Regions from separate parts of the Alteromonas sp. OM2203 genome, predicted to be linked through region 1. Evidence: predicted binding sites of a transcription regulator. Region 1 holds the regulator's gene; each other region holds the start of a gene.
The links. Region 1 encodes LexA, which represses DNA repair genes until DNA is damaged. Its sites were predicted from a motif close to TACTGTATNNNNATACAGTA; they were not measured.

Region 1 (6,072 bases):
GTTATCCACACTGTCCACATTCATAGCAACAACTGCCTGCTTATTTCACAACGGGCGGTGTTTCGAATGTGTGATAAGGAGCAGGCGATGGAATCTCCCATTCTAGACCTTCTGCGCCATCCCATACTTGTGATGACACGGCCTCCCCCTGCTTCTTACACGCCTTGATAAGTAGCGCCAAGAAGATCAGTTGAGAAAGGCCAAATGCAAAGCCGCCCAAGCTTATCCATTTATTGAAGTCGGCGAACTGCAGTGCATAATCTGGAATACGGCGAGGCATACCTGCCAAACCAACAAAATGCATGGGGAAGAACAGAACATTTACTGAAATGAGCGAGCACCAGAAATGCCACTTTGCAAGTGTGGTGTCGTACATTTTCCCTGTCCATTTAGGCAGCCAATAATAGACAGCAGCCATAATGGAAAAGACAGCACCTGTAACCAAAACATAGTGGAAATGAGCCACAACGAAATACGTGTCGTGGTATTGGAAGTCAACGGGCGTAATCGCAAGCATTAACCCTGATAAACCGCCAATAGTGAAAAGCACAATAAAAGCGATAGCGAACATCATCGGCATTTCAAAGCTTAGAGAGCCCCGCCACATTGTCGCAACCCAGTTGAACACTTTCACACCTGTTGGCACAGAAATAAGCATGGTGGCAAACATGAAGAACATTTCCATGTACACCGGCATCCCTGTCGTAAACATATGGTGAGCCCATACAATAAACGATAGCAGAGCTATCGACGCGGTAGCATAAACCATCGACGCATAGCCAAAGAGCTGCTTTCTAGAGAAGGTAGGGACTATTTGAGAAATAATGCCAAACGCTGGCAGAATCATAATATAAACTTCAGGATGCCCAAAGAACCAGAATATATGCTGGAACATAACAGGGTCGCCACCACCAGCAGCATCGAAGAAACTCGTGCCAAAGAACTTATCAGTTAATACCATGGTTACCGCCCCCGCGAGCACCGGCATAACCGCTATAAGTAAAAACGCAGTTATTAGCCATGTCCACACGAACAGGGGCATTTTCATCCACGTCATACCCGGCGCACGCATATTAAATATGGTAACGATTACGTTAATCGCTCCCATGATTGACGAAATACCCATGATATGAACAGAAAACACGAAAAGCGCCGTTGAATCCCCGCTATAAGTGGTTGAAAGTGGAGCGTAAAAAGTCCAACCAAACGCAGGGCCGCCTCCCTCCATAAAGAGCGAGCTAAGCAAGATTAAAAACGCACCCGGTAATATCCAAAAACTCCAGTTGTTCATTCGAGGCAGTGCCATATCTGGCGCGCCAATCATCATTGGAATTAACCAGTTAGCCAGTCCTGTAAAGGCGGGCATCACCGCCCCAAATACCATGATAAGCCCATGTACCGTGGTCATTTGATTAAAGAAGTTCGGCTCAACTATCTGTAGACCTGGTTGAAAGAGTTCGGCTCGAATGACCATCGCCATCGCTCCACCCACTAAAAACATAATAAAAGCAAACCATAGGTAGAGTGTGCCAATGTCTTTGTGATTAGTGGTAAACAGCCAGCGAGTTATCCCCTTTGGAATGTGATCGTGGTGTTCATGGTTATGCTCATCATGCCCGTGGCCAGCGTGGGGCGCAGAGGTATCTGGCGAGATAACTTCAGTTGCTTTGCTCATGATCTGCTCCTAGTTTCCGTTTGCCACAGCGTTGACATCTTTGGCCTGAACCATATCTCCGGTATTGTTTCCCCATGCATTTCGTTCATAGGTAACCACCGCCGCTATTTCTTTTAGGCTAAGCATTTTGTTAAATGCCTGCATCGCCGTGCCCGATTTACCGTGAAGCACGATATCAATATGGCCTTTTTGATCTTCAAGGGCCATTTTGCTGCCCTTTAACGCAGGAAATACGCCTGGCAAACCTTCACCGTTAGGCATATGACAGGCGGCACACGTAGCGTTATAGACGCGCTCGCCCTCTTTCATCAACTCATCCATTGACATGTTCATTGAAAGTAATCGCTGTTCTTCTTCTTTCGCCCGACGAACCTTTTCCTCTTGTTCACCCATCCATTTATCAAACTCAGCAGGCTCTTTGGCGATAACTACAACCGGCATATAACCGTGATCTTTTCCGCAAAGTTCTGCGCACTGTCCGCGGTAAATTCCCGGTTCGTTTACTTTCGCCCACGACTCATTGATGAACCCGGGATTTGCGTCTTTCTTCACGGCGAAGTCAGGTACCCACCAAGAATGAATCACGTCGTCAGAAGTAATAAGAAAACGAACTTTTTTGCCCGTAGGAATGACAAGCGGGCGATCGACTTCCAACAAATAGTTATCTGTTTTTGCAAACTTGTTTTCGATTTGTTCCCGCTGAGTAGCTAGAAGTGAATAGAATTCCACGTCGCTATCCATGTACTTGTAGTGCCATTTCCACTGCGAACCCGTTACTAGCACCGTCATATCGGGTTCAGTGGTATCCTCCATGGCAATGAGGGTGTTCGCTGCGGGAACCGCCATAAAGATAAGTATGAGAAAGGGGATAACTGTCCATGCAATTTCCACTTTTACATTTTCATGGAAATTTGCTGGCTTGGCGCCTCGAGATTTTCTATGTAAATACATAGAAACAAACATTACGCCAAAAACCACTACCGCAATGCCGACGCAAATGAAAAACATCAGCATATGAAGGTCATATACTTGGCCACTGATATCGGTCGCGCCGCGCCTCAAGTTCAATGAAGAAACTTCTTCTGCCGTTTCCTGTGCGAAAAGCAATGAAGAGAAAAGCAAAGCTGATATGGTTGCACACCACTTTGCCAATATGGTCGTTTGTTGTTTCACTCAGCACCTCCGTAATGGTAGGACTGAAGACGCCTTCTCTGAGCGCGATACCCTACCAAATGAATTGCGAACGCTTGACCCTTTACCTCAACTTGTAAAACAAATTTAGAGTCATTGTTATTATTTTGTTAATCTCTGTATAAGAATTGCTCAATAATGTCGCGCCGTCTAGTCTTTTCTATTAAAAATTTAATGAAACGGTCAAAATTTAATCATTTGAGAATTGCATAGCATGACATAAGGCGAGTAACGTTGAGGCCGCCATAACTTGATGGGCGTTGAGATTAAACGCTCATTTTGAACACGGGGTCGGCGATACTTTTATTCTAAATTACTAAAAAATAGGAAAGTATTTAGCGAGTAAACATCACTTTCAAACAGCGCTCGAATTCGGAATTGACTGTCTCAGCAACAAATAGCAATTTCAATACCGGCGAAATTAATCAAAAATAGAGCAGTAATGCTGAGTACTTTTACCAAGACATTAAACCCTAAGTTGCCAATACGATGAGTGGGGAGGGGATAAAGAGGCATAAAAAAAGCGGCTAATGCGCCGCTTTTAATCAAAGTTGCTAAAACCTTACATCCAGTCTGCGTTTCTAATAACGCCCACCGCGATACCTTCAATGGCAAACGGCTCGTTAGCGAGATCAACTTTAATTGGCGCAAACTCTTCATTTTCAGCATGTAGCAATACTTCACGGCCTCGCCTTTCCAAGCGCTTAACCGTAACATCTTCGTCTACACGGGCAACAACAACCTGACCATTGTGAACATCCGTCGTGCGATGAACCGCTAGCAAATCTCCGTCTAAAATACCGATGTCCTTCATGCTCATGCCGTTTACACGAAGTAAAAAGTCAGCCTGAGGCTTGAACAACGCTGGGTCTACCTTATAGTGCGATTCGACATGCTCTTGCGCCAGAATAGGCTCACCAGCGGCAACGCGCCCTATAAGCGGCAAACCTTCTTCCTCAGCCGCTTCACTCTCAAGAGGAATATTTAGCTTGATGCCTCGGGACGTGCCCGGAAGAATTTCTATCACGCCTTTTCGCGCCAGCGCCTTTAAATGTTCTTCGGCTGCATTAGCAGATCGGAAGCCAAGTTGACGAGCAATTTCAGCACGGGTAGGCGGCATACCCGTTTCTTGCATAGTTGTCTTGATTAGTTCTAAAACTTCAGTTTGTCGAGCTGTGAGTGGGCGCATAAAAGACCTGTCTGTTCATACAGTTCCTGTAAGTATATACACCTAAAAACAAATAACAAGCACTTGCCTTGTCTTTTGCCCTTAACTCACCCAAACCACCTTGTTTCTTCCTTTTTCTTTCGCTAAATACAGTGATTTATCGGCATCAGATAAAAGCGAGCTAAAGTCTATGCCAAACGTGTCCTCAATGAATGCAGCCCCTATACTAATAGTTAGGCTTATTTTGTCCGATTCATAGGTGAGCGTGCTTTCCTCAACAGCGATGCGCAAAGCCTCTAATTGGACATGTATTTCTTCTTTGGTTTCACCAAAAACGACGAGCGCAAACTCCTCCCCACCAAGTCGCGCTACCACGCCAGGCGCCTGATTTTGTTTAGCAATCTTACCTGCAATCATGATAAGCGCTTGATCGCCGGCATCGTGCCCGTAGGTGTCGTTAACCTTTTTAAAATGATCCACGTCGATGATGGCAACGCAGCCACTGCCGTGCCTTTGTAACACCGTATCACATTCATCTAAAAAAGCACGGCGGTTGTACAACCCTGTTAAAGAGTCGGTCATCGCTAACCGGCGCAGCTTTTCTTCTGCAATGGCTCTTCCTTCTTCTTGCTCGACAGCATAGAAAAGCCCTGCAAGGGCGTCTAACAGGGGCTGTAAAAACTCAGCATCTTCGACGGTATAAACGTCAAACTTGTTCGCTAGCCCAATCATTCCCACCACTCTGTCTTTAATCTTTATCGGCAATCCTAAAAATCGACTTATTCGCGGATGGCCTTTAGGTACCCCTTTAGAGTTAGGGTGACTTCCCGATACATTGCTAATGGTCACTTCGCCCGTCACAATGGTGGTTCCGAAAAGATTATTGAAATTACTAAAATACAAATTTCGCTTTTTGTATTCATTATATTGAGTGAAGCTACTGCTATCCCACACTATTTCGGATATGGCATGTATGAAAAGCCGTGACGTTTCCCCCTCTCCCTTCATTTGACCTATAAATGCGAATTGACTGTCAGAAATATCAATTAATTCAGGCAGTACTGTCTGGCAGGCCAAGGTCAAATCATTATTTTGTAGGTAAGACGCTCGGGTCTTATTGATAAACTGAAGTAGCTGGGTCTTTTTCTTCTCGTGAAGCTCTCGCTCCATCCTCTCGGTAATATCGCGATGAATGCCTGCAATACGGACTGGCCTTCCTCTTTCATCGGTTTCTACCGTTTTCCCGTAGCTTTCCACCCAAACCCATGAGTCATTAGTATGTTTCATACGAAACGTCGTATTGAAAATACTTGTTTTGCCTTTCAAATGATCGTGAAGCATTTTTTCTACATTAACGTAGTCAGCAGGGTGAATAAGCTGCCGAAAAAAACGCGCGCTGGTATCGTAATATTCATATTCAATACCAACAATATCGCACCATCGCTTATTTACTTGATTAACGTCGGCGGCTAAATTCCAATCCCATGTACCTAACTCCGAAGCTTCTAACAATAAACGCATTCTCTGGTTTGTCTTATTCAGCTTATCTTCGACGTATTTTTGATCACTCGTATCAAATAGAAATGCCTGTACGGAATATAACGCACCATCCTCTCTAAAATTCGCAGTCGAGATCATACTCACCCAAATAGTTCTGCTAGGCGTAGTGATTTGTAAACGACATGAATGAGATTCAACCCCTTCCATGTGTGCCTGCATAGCAAAGGTAAACGCATTATCCGCTTCCTGTGTTATAACATCGCTAAGCTCAACCAAGCCCTCAAGCAAATCGTGGGCTGAAATGCCCAACACTCGTTCACTGTTATTTGATATATGAACTAACCGTAATGAGGTGTCGTATCGCCATGTCGCTAAAACAATAGGAGACTTTTCTATTAGGCCATGCTCCCTCTTCAGCACTTCATGTTCTCGTGAAAGAGATATGTGCTGGCTGACTAATGCACCCACTCTTTCTAATAACTTCAAACGCTTCTCGTCCATCTCCCGCGGCTTACTATCAATCAGGCAGACCGCGCCA
Region 2 (6,072 bases), 250 kb from region 1:
CAACAACTCTAAATCCTTGATGTGTATCGCCCAATGAAAGTGGGATTAACCAAGAAACTTGGTTATTCGTCTTAAGCGATGCAACGCTTTTATAGTCAATGCCTTTTGTTGGAGTACCAATGTTAAATACAGAAGACAATAGCAAATTGAGCTGCCCACTTGGTGCACCCACAATAAGGTCAACGCCGGAAACGGTGCGGGTAAAACTCGTTTTTACCTGATTGCGCACAATATCTACGCAAAGCAACAAACTAATGCTGATAGTTATACTCAAAATCGTAAGTATCGCAGTTGCTTTCCTACGCTTTAAACTTTCTATTGCGATGGTGCTGAGCATCAGACGCACTCCTGCGAAGAATTAGTAATATCTGTACTTGAAGACGAGGCAGAGTTGCCGAGAGAGCCATTTAGTTGAGAGATACTACAATGATGCTCGAAATAACTTTTCATTGCCTCGTCATGACTTACAAATATCATAGTACTGTCGGCCGCAACGTCTTTTAGCAACGACATAAAGCTGTCCCTTGCGTCAGTGTCTAATGCTGATGTTGGCTCATCGATAATCAGTAATTGTGGGTCGTTAATAAGCGCACGGGCTATTGCTACACGCTGTTGTTGACCAATGCTGAGAGCATCGGCTTTGGCGTGTAGCAAACTATCTGATAACTGAAGCCGGTTCAGCAGTTGATAAGTTGCAGCTGTAACCTCTTTAGTATTTTTGACGCTCCCTTCATTAGCAAAATAGACCGCAGCGTTAATGTTTTGCGCAACAGAAAGATAAGGAATGAGATTGAACTGCTGAAATACTACGCCAATATTGCGCGCTCGAAATGTGTCTCTTTGTCGGTTAGATAACGAAGAGAATGGCTGCTCTAATAACGAAATTTTACCCTTTGATGGTGTTAGCGTGCCGCATAGCAGGTTTAGCAGGGTACTTTTACCACTACCGGAAGGGCCAGAGAGAAATATATGCTCTCCTTTCGAGATCTGCCATTTCTTGATATCGAGTATGGGTTTACTCTTTTTAGAATACGCGAACTGTAAGTTAGTTACTTCAATAGCGGTAGTAAACTCAACTTCTCTGTGTTGAACTCTTTGCTTTTGTTCACTTAAATCCACGTTTCGCTCGACCCGTCTACACGTCAAAAAATTAGAATAAGCAGAGATGAAGCAGCAGTTCATCGCAGCCGTAAATAAGTTACCGCTTTATGGTAATGTTATCAAATAACATCATCATAAGCGGTATTAGCTTTTATTATTCGCTTGTATTAAAGACGTAGTAAATCGGAAAGCTTAAATTTACTAGCCGTTAGCCTGAAGCTTTACCACTTCTGCGCTCTCGTCTTCAAGTACGCTTTCAGCTGTGGCGCCTTTGAATATCTTGCTAATTTTATCTTTGTTTTTCGACAGCATAATTGTCAACTCTTCTACGACGCTGTCTTCTAGTTTAATGCCTTTAGCGTAAATATAGCTTGCTAAGTTGTCTGCTGCATCAAGCATTTTATCGTACTGATCGGCTTCTTTTTTGTCGGTAGTTACCAATTTTTCTACCCCTTTGTGCGTAACAACATACTGTGTGGTAATGGCCATGGTAGGTCCCCTATTTATTTAAGACGTAAAAACTGTACAGCATGTTACTGTATAAATAAACAGTAACTGGTAAAATATTTTGCTTAATAATGTTGATAGACTCAAGTATTATACTTTAGTCAAAATAGATTAATTTTTTTGATTACAAGACTACCTTCGTTGGTTCAATCAGTATGGCATTTATTAGTGCCATTGGCTCAAAGGCTCAAACAGGATAGACGGACACGACTTTGTTTTATCCCATTAAAGGAATTAATAAGGCGACTGATATGAGCACGGAAATTCAAAGAGATATTCAGGCGATAGTGTCAATAGATGCCATCCCACACATCATGCAAATATTGGCAAGTAGCTTGCGGCTTCGTTTTATTTGTGTCGCCAGGGTAACCGAGCAAGCATGGACCATGTGCGCTGTCTTAGATAAAGCAGATTTTGGGCTAATGCCGGGCGATCACTTAGAAATAGACACAACATTTTGTCGTACGGTGCGCGCGAGTAAAAAAGAAATCGTGATAAATCACGCATCTGCTGACAAAGAATACCGCGACAATCCAATACCTATAATGTACGGATTCGAAAGTTACTTCTCTTATCCTATCTTTGATGCAAATGGCGAGTTCTTCGGTACCTTGTGCGGTCTAGATCCTGAGCCAAGAGAGCTTCGCAACGAAAAAGTTCATGGCCAAATAAGTGCGTTTGCGAAACTTATCTCAAATCAAATACTGTTGAGTGACCATATCGAGCAAACCTATGCTCAACTTGACGATGCGAAAAAGATGACGCGTCTGCAAGAGCAGTACATCGCTATATTAGGTCATGATATTCGTACGCCTTTGTCTTCAATTCAAATTGGTATTAACTTTTTAGACGATGTTATAAAAGACAGTGAAATAGCTAGCACAATACAAGTCCCAGTATTTAAAGCTGTTTCACGAATGAAAAATAGCGTGCAAAGAATGACGCGCTTGATAGAAGATGCAATGGACTTTACTCATAGTCGGGTAGGTAAGGGGTTGCCGGTTGAACTCGATATTTCACATGACCTGTCAAAGCAGCTGCATTACACAATAGAGGAACTGGCTACAGCAAACCCGCAAGCGACGATAAATATTCATATTGATATCGCATATGGCTTAGTGTGTGATGAGAAACGAATTTGCCAGTTACTTTCCAATTTGTTGAAAAACGCGTTAGTCCATGGTGATCAGACCCACCCTATTTACGTTAAAGTTATTACCAATAACACTGAGTTTCTATTAAGTGTAACTAATAGCGGATCAGCAATTTCAGATGAATCTAAGTCTAGGCTTTTCCAGCCTTTTTGGCGCAGAGAAGAGAGCGAGAAAAAAGAAGGGTTGGGGCTAGGGCTTTTTATTGCTTCTGAAATTGCGAGCGCTCACGAAGGAGCAATAAAAGTCTCCTCAGATTCTAAAAACACGGAATTTACTTTTACCTTCCCATTGAGCCAGCCTTTATCAAACGTTCGTAAAGACGTGTCTTACTAACCGTAAATACGCTGGGTCTGTTGATTAATGCTTGTGCAACGATGTAAGTATGCGTATAATGCGCGCCCTTACAGCCATCCCAATTCGTTCCTTGTCTCCATACAGTCGGCTGTACTGTCGAGGCTACAACCGTAAGGAGCTATAATGCGTCATTACGAAATCGTATTTATGGTTCACCCTGATCAGAGTGAACAAGTACCTGGTATGATCGAGCGTTATACTACAATTCTTAAGCAAGACGGTGGTCAGATTCATCGTTTAGAAGATTGGGGCCGTCGTCAACTGGCTTACCCAATTGAAAAGCTGCACAAAGCCCACTACGTACTAATCAATGCTGAAGCATCTGCAGAAGCTGTTGACGAATTGGAAAATGCTTTCCGTTTCAACGACGTGATCCTACGTAACATGGTTATGCGCACTAAGACTGCTGTGACTGAGCCTTCTCCAATGATGAAAGAAGAGCCTCGTCGTGAGCGTCGTGACGATTCTGCTCCTCGCCAAGACCGCGCGGAAAAGAAAACTGAAACCACTGAAGACAACGCTTAAGGAGATCACCCATGGCTCGTTTTTTCAGACGTCGTAAGTTCTGCCGTTTCACTGCAGAAGGTGTGACTGAGATTGATTACAAAGATATCGCTACTCTTAAGAACTACATCACTGAGAGCGGTAAAATTGTCCCTAGCCGTATTACTGGTACAAGCGCAAAATATCAGCGTCAGCTGTCTTCTGCGATCAAGCGCGCACGTTTTCTTGCGTTGCTTCCGTACACTGATTCACACAAGTAATTTGGCGAATATAAGGGTTAGCTAAGATGAATATCATCCTACTAGATAAAATCGCCAACCTTGGCGGCCTGGGCGACCAAGTGACTGTTAAGTCTGGTTACGCTCGTAACTTCCTTTTCCCACAGGGTAAAGCGGTTCCTGCAACTAAAGACAACGTTGAAAAGTTCGAAGCACGTCGTGCTGAACTTGAAGCGAAAATTGCTGAGCAACTAGCTGCTGCTAACGCACGCGCTGAAAAAGTTGCTGAGCTTGCTGAAGTTACAATCGCAGCACCTGCTGGTGACGAAGGTAAACTATTTGGCTCTGTTGGTACTCGTGACATCGCTGATGCAATCACTGCAGCTGGCGTTGAAGTACAAAAAGCAGAAGTTAAACTACCTACTGGTACTCTTCGCGAGACTGGTGAGTATGACATCGACTTACAACTTCACTCTGACGTTATCACTTCAATTAAAGTGATCATCATTGCTGAAGCGTAATCGCTGACGTATTCGAAAAGAGCCGCTCCTAGAGCGGCTTTTTTTTGCTCTAAATTTTTGTTCGATACTTAAAGATCAATACCAATCCGCATAGATGATTGCTCACCCAGAAGGCGCTGGCAAGTTTCCTAGCAAAGCGTGGGAATGCAGGAATGGCCGTTGCTTTTTAAATTCCCAGAGCGAAGCTTGCCAGACCTTCCCGAAGGGCGAGTTTAAAATATCCCTACCCTCACTCCACGTCGCGGCGCCTAATTAACGATGGGTGTAAGCAAATATGTCCAGCGCCGACAAACAGCGTATTTTTGAGGTCCACTCATCTGCGATAAATAACGTTTTTTAAATGGTATTTAAACAAAATGTTAATAATCGCTAAAATTCTTAGTGTCATGGCTTTAAACTTTTTCTGTCACTACTGCGACCTATAGTAAACCACACAATAAAAAGCATAAGTGCCATATTATGGACATCACTAAGCAAGCAATAAAAAACGCGACCGGGGTAGGTATAGGAATAACACTGCTGGTATTTTTAGGGCTATATAGCCTGTTTAATTTACCTGTACAGCTGTTTCCTGACATTGAAAGACCGAATATTAACATCCAGACCTCGTGGCGCGCAGCGTCTCCCAAAGAAATTGAGTCGGAGATCATTGAGCCTCAAGAGGAAGTGCTGCAAGGGATCCCTGGCCTTGAGTCTATGAGCGCATGGGCAAACCAAGGCAATGCGTGGATTAATCTAGAGTTTGGTTTAGATACGGACATGCAGAAAACGCTCATTGAAGTGATTAGCCGCATGAACCGCGTACCGCCACTACCTCGCGATGCCCTCTCCCCTAATATTATGCTTGCTGGAAGTGGAGGAGACGCGCCCGCTTTGACCTACTTTTTTCTTCAGCGCCTTCCGGGCAATCCAAACGAAATTAATACCTATGTCACCTTTTTTACCGATGTCATTAAACCTCAGCTTGAATCTATCCCGGGTGTTGCAAGGGCGCGTATGGAAAGCGGGGTTGGCGGTGTTGAAGAGTTTCAAATTGTTTTCGACCCATTTAAAGCGGCGCAGTTAGGCATTGACCTAACGGCAGTCGCCAACGAGTTGGGTCGTGCGAATGATATTTCAGGCGGCTTTGTCGATGTGGGTAGAAGACGCTATACCCTGCGTTTTGACGGTCGTTACGAGCCTACGCAAATGGGTGAAATGATTCTTGAATGGCGAGATGGCAGCCCTATCACTTTAAATGACATTGCCGAAATTAAAATCACCCGCGCTGACGGTGCAAACTACAGTGTGCAAAACGGCAATCCGGCCATATCTATTCGCGTAGACAGACAAAACAACGCCAATGTTCTAGCTACCTTAGAAGCCGTAAAAGAAAAAGTTGCACAAATAAACGAACAGGACTTGGCTCCTGAACAGTTAGTAATGGCGCAAAGCTTCGATGCCTCAGTATTCATCTATAGAGCGGTGCAGTTAGTTACCAGTAATTTGTTTATAGGCGTGCTGCTTGCCATTGCCGTGCTTTGGCTCTTTATGCGCCAGCTGCGGGCTACGCTCATTGTGGCATTGGCCATTCCTATCTCACTACTTAGCACTTTTGTGGTGCTTCAACTTACCGATCGTTCGCTCAACATCATTTCACTGGCAGGACTCGCCTTCGCGGTAGGTATGGTGCTAGATGCCGCTATTGTCGTGCTGGAAAACATTGTAAGAACG
Region 3 (6,072 bases), 150 kb from region 1:
CGTGCCCAATAGAGATTCGGTTAAGTTAATAAGCTGTTGTACTCGTTTCTCTTGCGGATTTAAGCCGAGGTTGGCTAGTTGGGACTTCCACGGTATAACGCTATCCCGACGGTTTATTTGCTTAACAACAAAGTCCAGTTGAGATTCGCTAAAGCCTAGTGCTTTTCCCACATCTTTAAATGCTGATTTAAAGCGGTAACAAATTACCGTCGCGGCGATAGCGGTTCTTTCTCTGCCGTACTTTTTATAAATATACTGAATAATTTCTTCACGGCGTTGATGCTCAAAATCCACATCAATGTCAGGCGGTTCATTGCGCTCTTTTGAAATAAAGCGTTCAAAAAGTACGCTAATTTGTCTAGGGTCAACGGCGGTAATTTCTAAACAATAGCAAACCACAGAGTTCGCCGCAGAGCCACGACCTTGATATAGGATGCGCTGTTGTTTGGCAAACTGGACGATATCGTAAATTGTTAGAAAAAAATATTCATACTCTTGCTCGGTAATCAGCGCAAACTCTTTTTCAATGGTCTGCCTAATTTCCGTAGTAATACCTTCTGGAAAGCGAATTTTAATCCCTTCTTCTACACGCTCTCTTAAATAAGACGTAGGTGTGTAGCCTTTGGGAACAAGTTCCGCTGGATATTGATAGCGCAGCTCCTCCAAAGAAAACGTAAATAATTGGCTAAGAGCATTAGTATTCGCCACCCACTTTTCAGGATATAGCTTCTTAATTTTATGTATGGTGCGTAAGCTACGTTCTGCATTACTTAATGCACTTCTTCCTATCTCGTCAACGCTGGTATGAACTTTTGTGGCGTGCAAAATATGCTGTAGTGGCAACCTATCTGCGTGATGCATCAATACACCCGTACATGCAATAACAGGAAATGAGTAGGTAGATTGCAAAGCGTTATAGTGCGCAAATCTATGATGATCACGTCCATCTAGTAAGCGCTGCGCACCTATGTAGACGTCTATGCTGGGGTGCTTTAGCAGCCATTCTGCCCAATGTTTATCTTGGGTTTCCTTCTCACTGGGCAACCAGATAAATTTACAGTGTCGAATGGTGCGCAAATCCCATTCGGCTAGTTGATATTCACCTTTTTCAGAACGGCGCCTTGCATTAGTGATGATTCGGCATAGCTCACTGTAGGCAGCCTTATCTGGGCACAACAATACAAAGGATAAGGTCTCATCAAATACAAAGTAACTGCCCACAATAAGCTTGATAGGTAATTTTTGGTGGGTAATTTCATCGAAGGCTCGTACTATGCCTGCTACAGAGCATTCATCAGTAATAGCGAGAGCCTCGTAGCCAAGAAAAGACGCTGTGGTAACTAGCTCAGCAGGAGAAGAAGCCCCGCAAAGAAAGCTATAGTTGCTTTGACAAAATAGTTCGCTGTACTTCATGCTACCGTGCTTACCCTAACCACATATACCTAACAAAAAAGCCCTTGTACCCACCATCGAGATTCTTCATCTTTAAACACCAATAACCGGACACTCTGAGAGGTCTGCGCAATGAAGTAATCGCGCTTAGCAGGACGGTCGTGCCACCATTCGCTATTTAACCGTAAGGGCCCAAAACAAATTTGTGTTGGTTGAGTAAGTGGCATAGGAACATCAAAGGTAAAAGTAGGCGCAGTATCGCAAGCATAAGCATATTCAGATGCGTTCGGTTCGGTTACCGTCATATATTCAAACTGATGACTGTTGGCTGCGCGAGGTTGAAAAGTGCTTTTATCACCTAGTTTAGCGTTTAAGCGGCCAATGAGTTGCTTTTGTGCCACATCATTAAATCGATCGCTGAAAAAGTCGCCATTATGAGTATCTATTTCTTCAAATTGATGGCATTTAAGCTCAACAGCAGTAGCGGGTTCAGGCAATACAAGGTTTTCAATTTTAAGGGTAAATAACGGCAGCCAGCTTTTAACAGAAGACTGAGGTAGCGCAGATTGGATCTCAATATTCATGGGCGGCGCTTCTCTAAATTGAATGTATATGGCCACGTTTGATGTGTATAAATTTCTAGCTCGTAAATAATGAGATAAATGCTCAAGTTGTTGAGTCACAAAAGGCGTTAAGTGCTGTATGTTTTCTACGTCAAAGGGTAACAGTAAGAAGTTATCGAAGCGCTCTAGCGGCCTAAATAGCGTAACGCGGGGAAACGTCTCTCCTCTCAGTGCAGTCAGATACATAATGGTGTTATTGTCAAAGCGTCGACCTAGCTCTTGGACAGGCATGGCGAGTAACTGTTGCACTCTAGTAATTCCCACTCTAGCCAGCGACTCTATAACTTTAGGCGCCAGTGCAGTAAGAGAAAGAGGGCATGCATTTAACGCTTTTTTTATGTCATCAAGTGTATATACGTAAGTGCTGTACTTTTGAAGTGCCAGTACCTTTGCCGCTTCTATTGTCCACGCACAGCCAAAGTGGTAACGAACATCAGACTCCGATAACGCCTGCGTGAGGGTTTTCCATAGAGGCTCATGGCCACCGTAGTAATGGATTAAATTATCTAATCTTATAGCTAGTCCGCCTGCAGATGTGTGACTATCTAGCACAATGTCTGATGCCAGCGGATAAAGCCGATGTGCTAACTGCGTTAGCATATGTCTTTCGTTTTCTTCATTGAAAGGCAGTACATGTACATAAGGGCATAGTGCAGCCGCTTGCGCTAAACCATGCCCGATTTCAATGCCTTCTTTCTTTGCAATATCATTGCATTGAACAATTTTATTTATCTTACTGCAGTAGACGACAACGGGTGTGCTTAAAGGTAGTGACGAACCTTTATTGTTAGCATCATTACAAGACTCTTGATAATGCGCAGCTTTGCGCCTAGTCGCTCTATTATGACTATCTAAAGTAAGTTGGTAGCAGTAAATATAAGCCCATAGCATGGTCAGCTCACAGAGTGTAGCGCCTGATCAGAAAGCGTATTGTGCGTCATTGCCCACTTAATGGCGTTATTATCAGGCGTCCATTTGTGTGAAATAACAATGTTATCTTTAGGCCATCCATGACGCTGTTTGCGAATATTTACCGATAAAGCGTGCGAGGTTCCTTGCAGATAAAGATCTAAAGTAATAGGTAGCGCATCGTCGCTATAAGCTTGGGCGCTGCTTAATGGTCTGTTTTGTTGTTTACTTGACGATGACAGCGGCGGATGCACCGGAGTATAAAGCAAGCATAGGGCATCATTATGCGTCGCAGCTACCTGTAAACGGCGGGCTTCCTTTTGGCTTATTGCATTACTCCACAGCACCACGCAATGACAAGCTGTACTTTTTAGGCATTGCTCTGCCGCCCACAAGGACTCTTGCTGTGTATGCGTTTTTACTACAAGTACTTGTTGCGTCTTAAGGCCTAAATTTTCTAACCACGGCGACTGCAAACGCCCTGGAGGATTGATAAATACAACGAGTTTATGAGTACGATGCAGGCATATTACGTCTTTAAACAATGAGAGTTCACCAACGCCCGTTAGAGAAGCTATACGTACTAAGCCTGTAGAAGCAACGCCACCGTTAAGCGCTTTATCTAATAGCGGAAAACCTAATGAAAACTTTGTTTCATTTTGCTTTTGTTCTCTGGCCCGCCAAATATGAGGGTGGTTGTTAAGCATGGATAACGGTTTATTCATAGCACTCAAAATGAACTGTATTTATATACAGTATTATAGTGCAGCAATGATCCTTTTCAAGATTAAAGGCTCAAGCCTTGAAGCTTTTAATGCTAACTTATTGATTAGTTTGAAAAGGTAAAAGATTAAATCTTTAAGAAGAAGGGAGGTGTCAAGGGGCAGACGAGTATTTAAATTTTCAATTCAAGACAAAACAGCTATTAAGGCCTGCTGCTCTTTACCATACAGCAAAGAGCCGCCAGGCCCTGATAACGCTCTACTTGTGTTAATCAGTAAGCAGAACTAGCTTTCTTGTAAGGCCGCTGCAGATTGATTGGCTTTAGTAGTATTTATCGGTGCAGTAACCGTTTGGCAAAACGCGATAAAACCATCTGCTGTATTTTTTGCCCATACCATGCGCACATTGCTGGGCAGTGTTTTTACCATATCGCGAACCTCTTCAAGCGTTACGTCCTCATTCAGCAACGCTTTATTTAAAGACTCTTCAAGCGACATACCTTTCTCACAGCACGCCATTACAATGGTCGAGAAATTTCGCATTAGCGAGTGAAGTATTTGATAGTGCGATTGTTCGATAAGACGACTTTTATAATCACTTTCTACGCGTGCAGTAAAGTTCTTTTCTAATGCGTCTGTGACGAGAACAAGATTGCGATAAGCATAAGTTACTTTGCTGCTGGTTTGCTTATTTGAATGGCGCAATAGCGCCAATTCTTTTTGTAAGTTCTGCGTTCGCAGTACCAAGTAAATTAAAAACAGGATAAGTAATCCAATAACACCAAATGCAACGAACATCTTATTTTGCCTTTTGCTTTTCTATAAACGTATTTATGTGTTGTTCTAAAATAAAAAGTGGGACAGACCCATTTTCCAAAACGGCGCGATGAAATTTACGAACATCAAAACGCTGTCCTAGTGCAGTCTCTGCTTTTGCACGAAGCGCTTTAATTTTAATTTCGCCAATTTTGTACGATAACGCCTGTGCAGGCCATGAAATATAGCGGTCTATTTCTGTATTAACGTTGTGCTCAGAAAGCGCGGTGTTTTCCATCATGTAGTCCACCGCTTGTTGACGGCTCCAGCCCATCGTATGCATACCAGTATCAACCACTAAACGACACGCACGCCACATTTCGTAGCTTAAGCGGCCAAAGTTGTCATAAGGCGTTTCGTAAATACCTGCTTCTATGCCCAAAAACTCAGAGTACAGACCCCAGCCTTCACCAAACGCTGAAATATAGGTGTTACGACGTACCATAGGTAAGTTTTCAAGCTCTGCTGCCAACGATATTTGAAGGTGGTGGCCAGGCACTGCTTCGTGCAAGGTCAGTGCAGGCAATGCATACAAAGGGCGCTTATCGAGGGCATACGTGTTTACCCAGTAATATCCTGGCTGATCATCGCGGCTAGGATGAATATAACGGCCCGTTGTATATTTAGGCGCGATAGCGTCTGGTACAGGCGCTACACCGTAAGGCGTTCTTGGCAGATACTCAAAGAGCGAAGGAAGCTTTGCGTCCATTTTCTTTGCAATAAATGACGCCTCTTTCAGCAAATCTTCAGCGCTGGTGGCATAAAATTGCGGGTCTTCCCGTAAAAATGTAATGAAGTCGTTAATGTCGCCATCAAAGCCAAGCTCATCCACAATTTGTTGCATTTGCGCGCGAATGCGTTTTACTTCTGATAACCCTAAATCATGTATTTCCTGCGGCGTCATATCAGTAGTCGTGTAATGCTTTGCTCTATTAGCATAATACGCCACACCATCAGGCCAGTTATTTGCGGCAATATCTTTACGGGCATTGGGAATGTATTCATCTACCATGAAGTCGTAGAACATTTGATATGCAGGCAACACGCTGTTGTTTATGGCTGCCTTACCCTGTTCCGTTAGCGCTGATTTTTGTTCGGCAGTAAAGTACTCAGGAAACCGGGTAAATGGAGAATAAAAGCCACTGTCTTCAGCCTTTTCAACAATGTAAGACGCCACTGAGTTTTCAAACCCTTTCAACACGACTTTAGGTTGCGTGTAGCCTTCTTTTAGCGCCTGTTTCATGTACGCAATTTGTTGGTCGAAGTAAGGCTTTAGCGCGCTTAGACGGCTAATGTAGGCTTGATAATCTTCTACGCGCTTAAAGGTTGATAAATTAGGAAGCGAGGCCATCGCACCGTGGAAGCCATATTCTGAATTGATGGGTACCAAGTGCGCGCGATACATATATTCGTCCACATAATTAGCTAAACGATATTGCTGCATTAGCAAGGCAATATAAGCGTCAGTAGAGATATTCTCTTTTTCATACTGACTTAAGGCTTTTTGAAAAGCGCGCCATTGCTCATCTTGTGCTTTCAAAGCTTTGGGAGAGTTATCTGGTAACACGTGAGCGAGTGAAGTATCGCCTTCTCTGGAGGCTAAAAGTGGC

Region 2: the regulator LexA is predicted to act here: its motif matches at 1,636-1,655, upstream of ACM0P2_RS18460 (YebG family protein).
Region 3: the regulator LexA is predicted to act here: its motif matches at 3,663-3,682, upstream of ACM0P2_RS00215 (recombinase RecA).

The regions. Positions count from the first base shown of each region.
Region 1 is NZ_CP183209.1:4,455,851-4,461,922, forward strand. It holds gene ctaD (cytochrome c oxidase subunit I) at 41-1,675, opposite strand; gene coxB (cytochrome c oxidase subunit II) at 1,685-2,848, opposite strand; gene lexA (transcriptional repressor LexA) at 3,429-4,055, opposite strand; gene ACM0P2_RS19560 (diguanylate cyclase) at 4,137-6,072, opposite strand, start outside.
Region 2 is NZ_CP183209.1:4,206,973-4,213,044, reverse strand. It holds gene ACM0P2_RS18470 (ABC transporter permease) at 1-337, opposite strand, end outside; gene ACM0P2_RS18465 (ABC transporter ATP-binding protein) at 337-1,119, opposite strand; gene ACM0P2_RS18460 (YebG family protein) at 1,303-1,590, opposite strand; gene ACM0P2_RS18455 (GAF domain-containing sensor histidine kinase) at 1,860-3,095, shown strand; gene rpsF (30S ribosomal protein S6) at 3,240-3,641, shown strand; gene rpsR (30S ribosomal protein S18) at 3,653-3,880, shown strand; gene rplI (50S ribosomal protein L9) at 3,907-4,359, shown strand; gene ACM0P2_RS18435 (efflux RND transporter permease subunit) at 4,819-6,072, shown strand, end outside.
Region 3 is NZ_CP183209.1:45,433-51,504, forward strand. It holds gene ACM0P2_RS00205 (error-prone DNA polymerase) at 1-1,413, opposite strand, end outside; gene ACM0P2_RS00210 (Y-family DNA polymerase) at 1,443-2,906, opposite strand; gene ACM0P2_RS00215 (recombinase RecA) at 2,909-3,649, opposite strand; gene ACM0P2_RS00220 (hypothetical protein) at 3,932-4,444, opposite strand; gene ACM0P2_RS00225 (DUF885 domain-containing protein) at 4,446-6,072, opposite strand, start outside.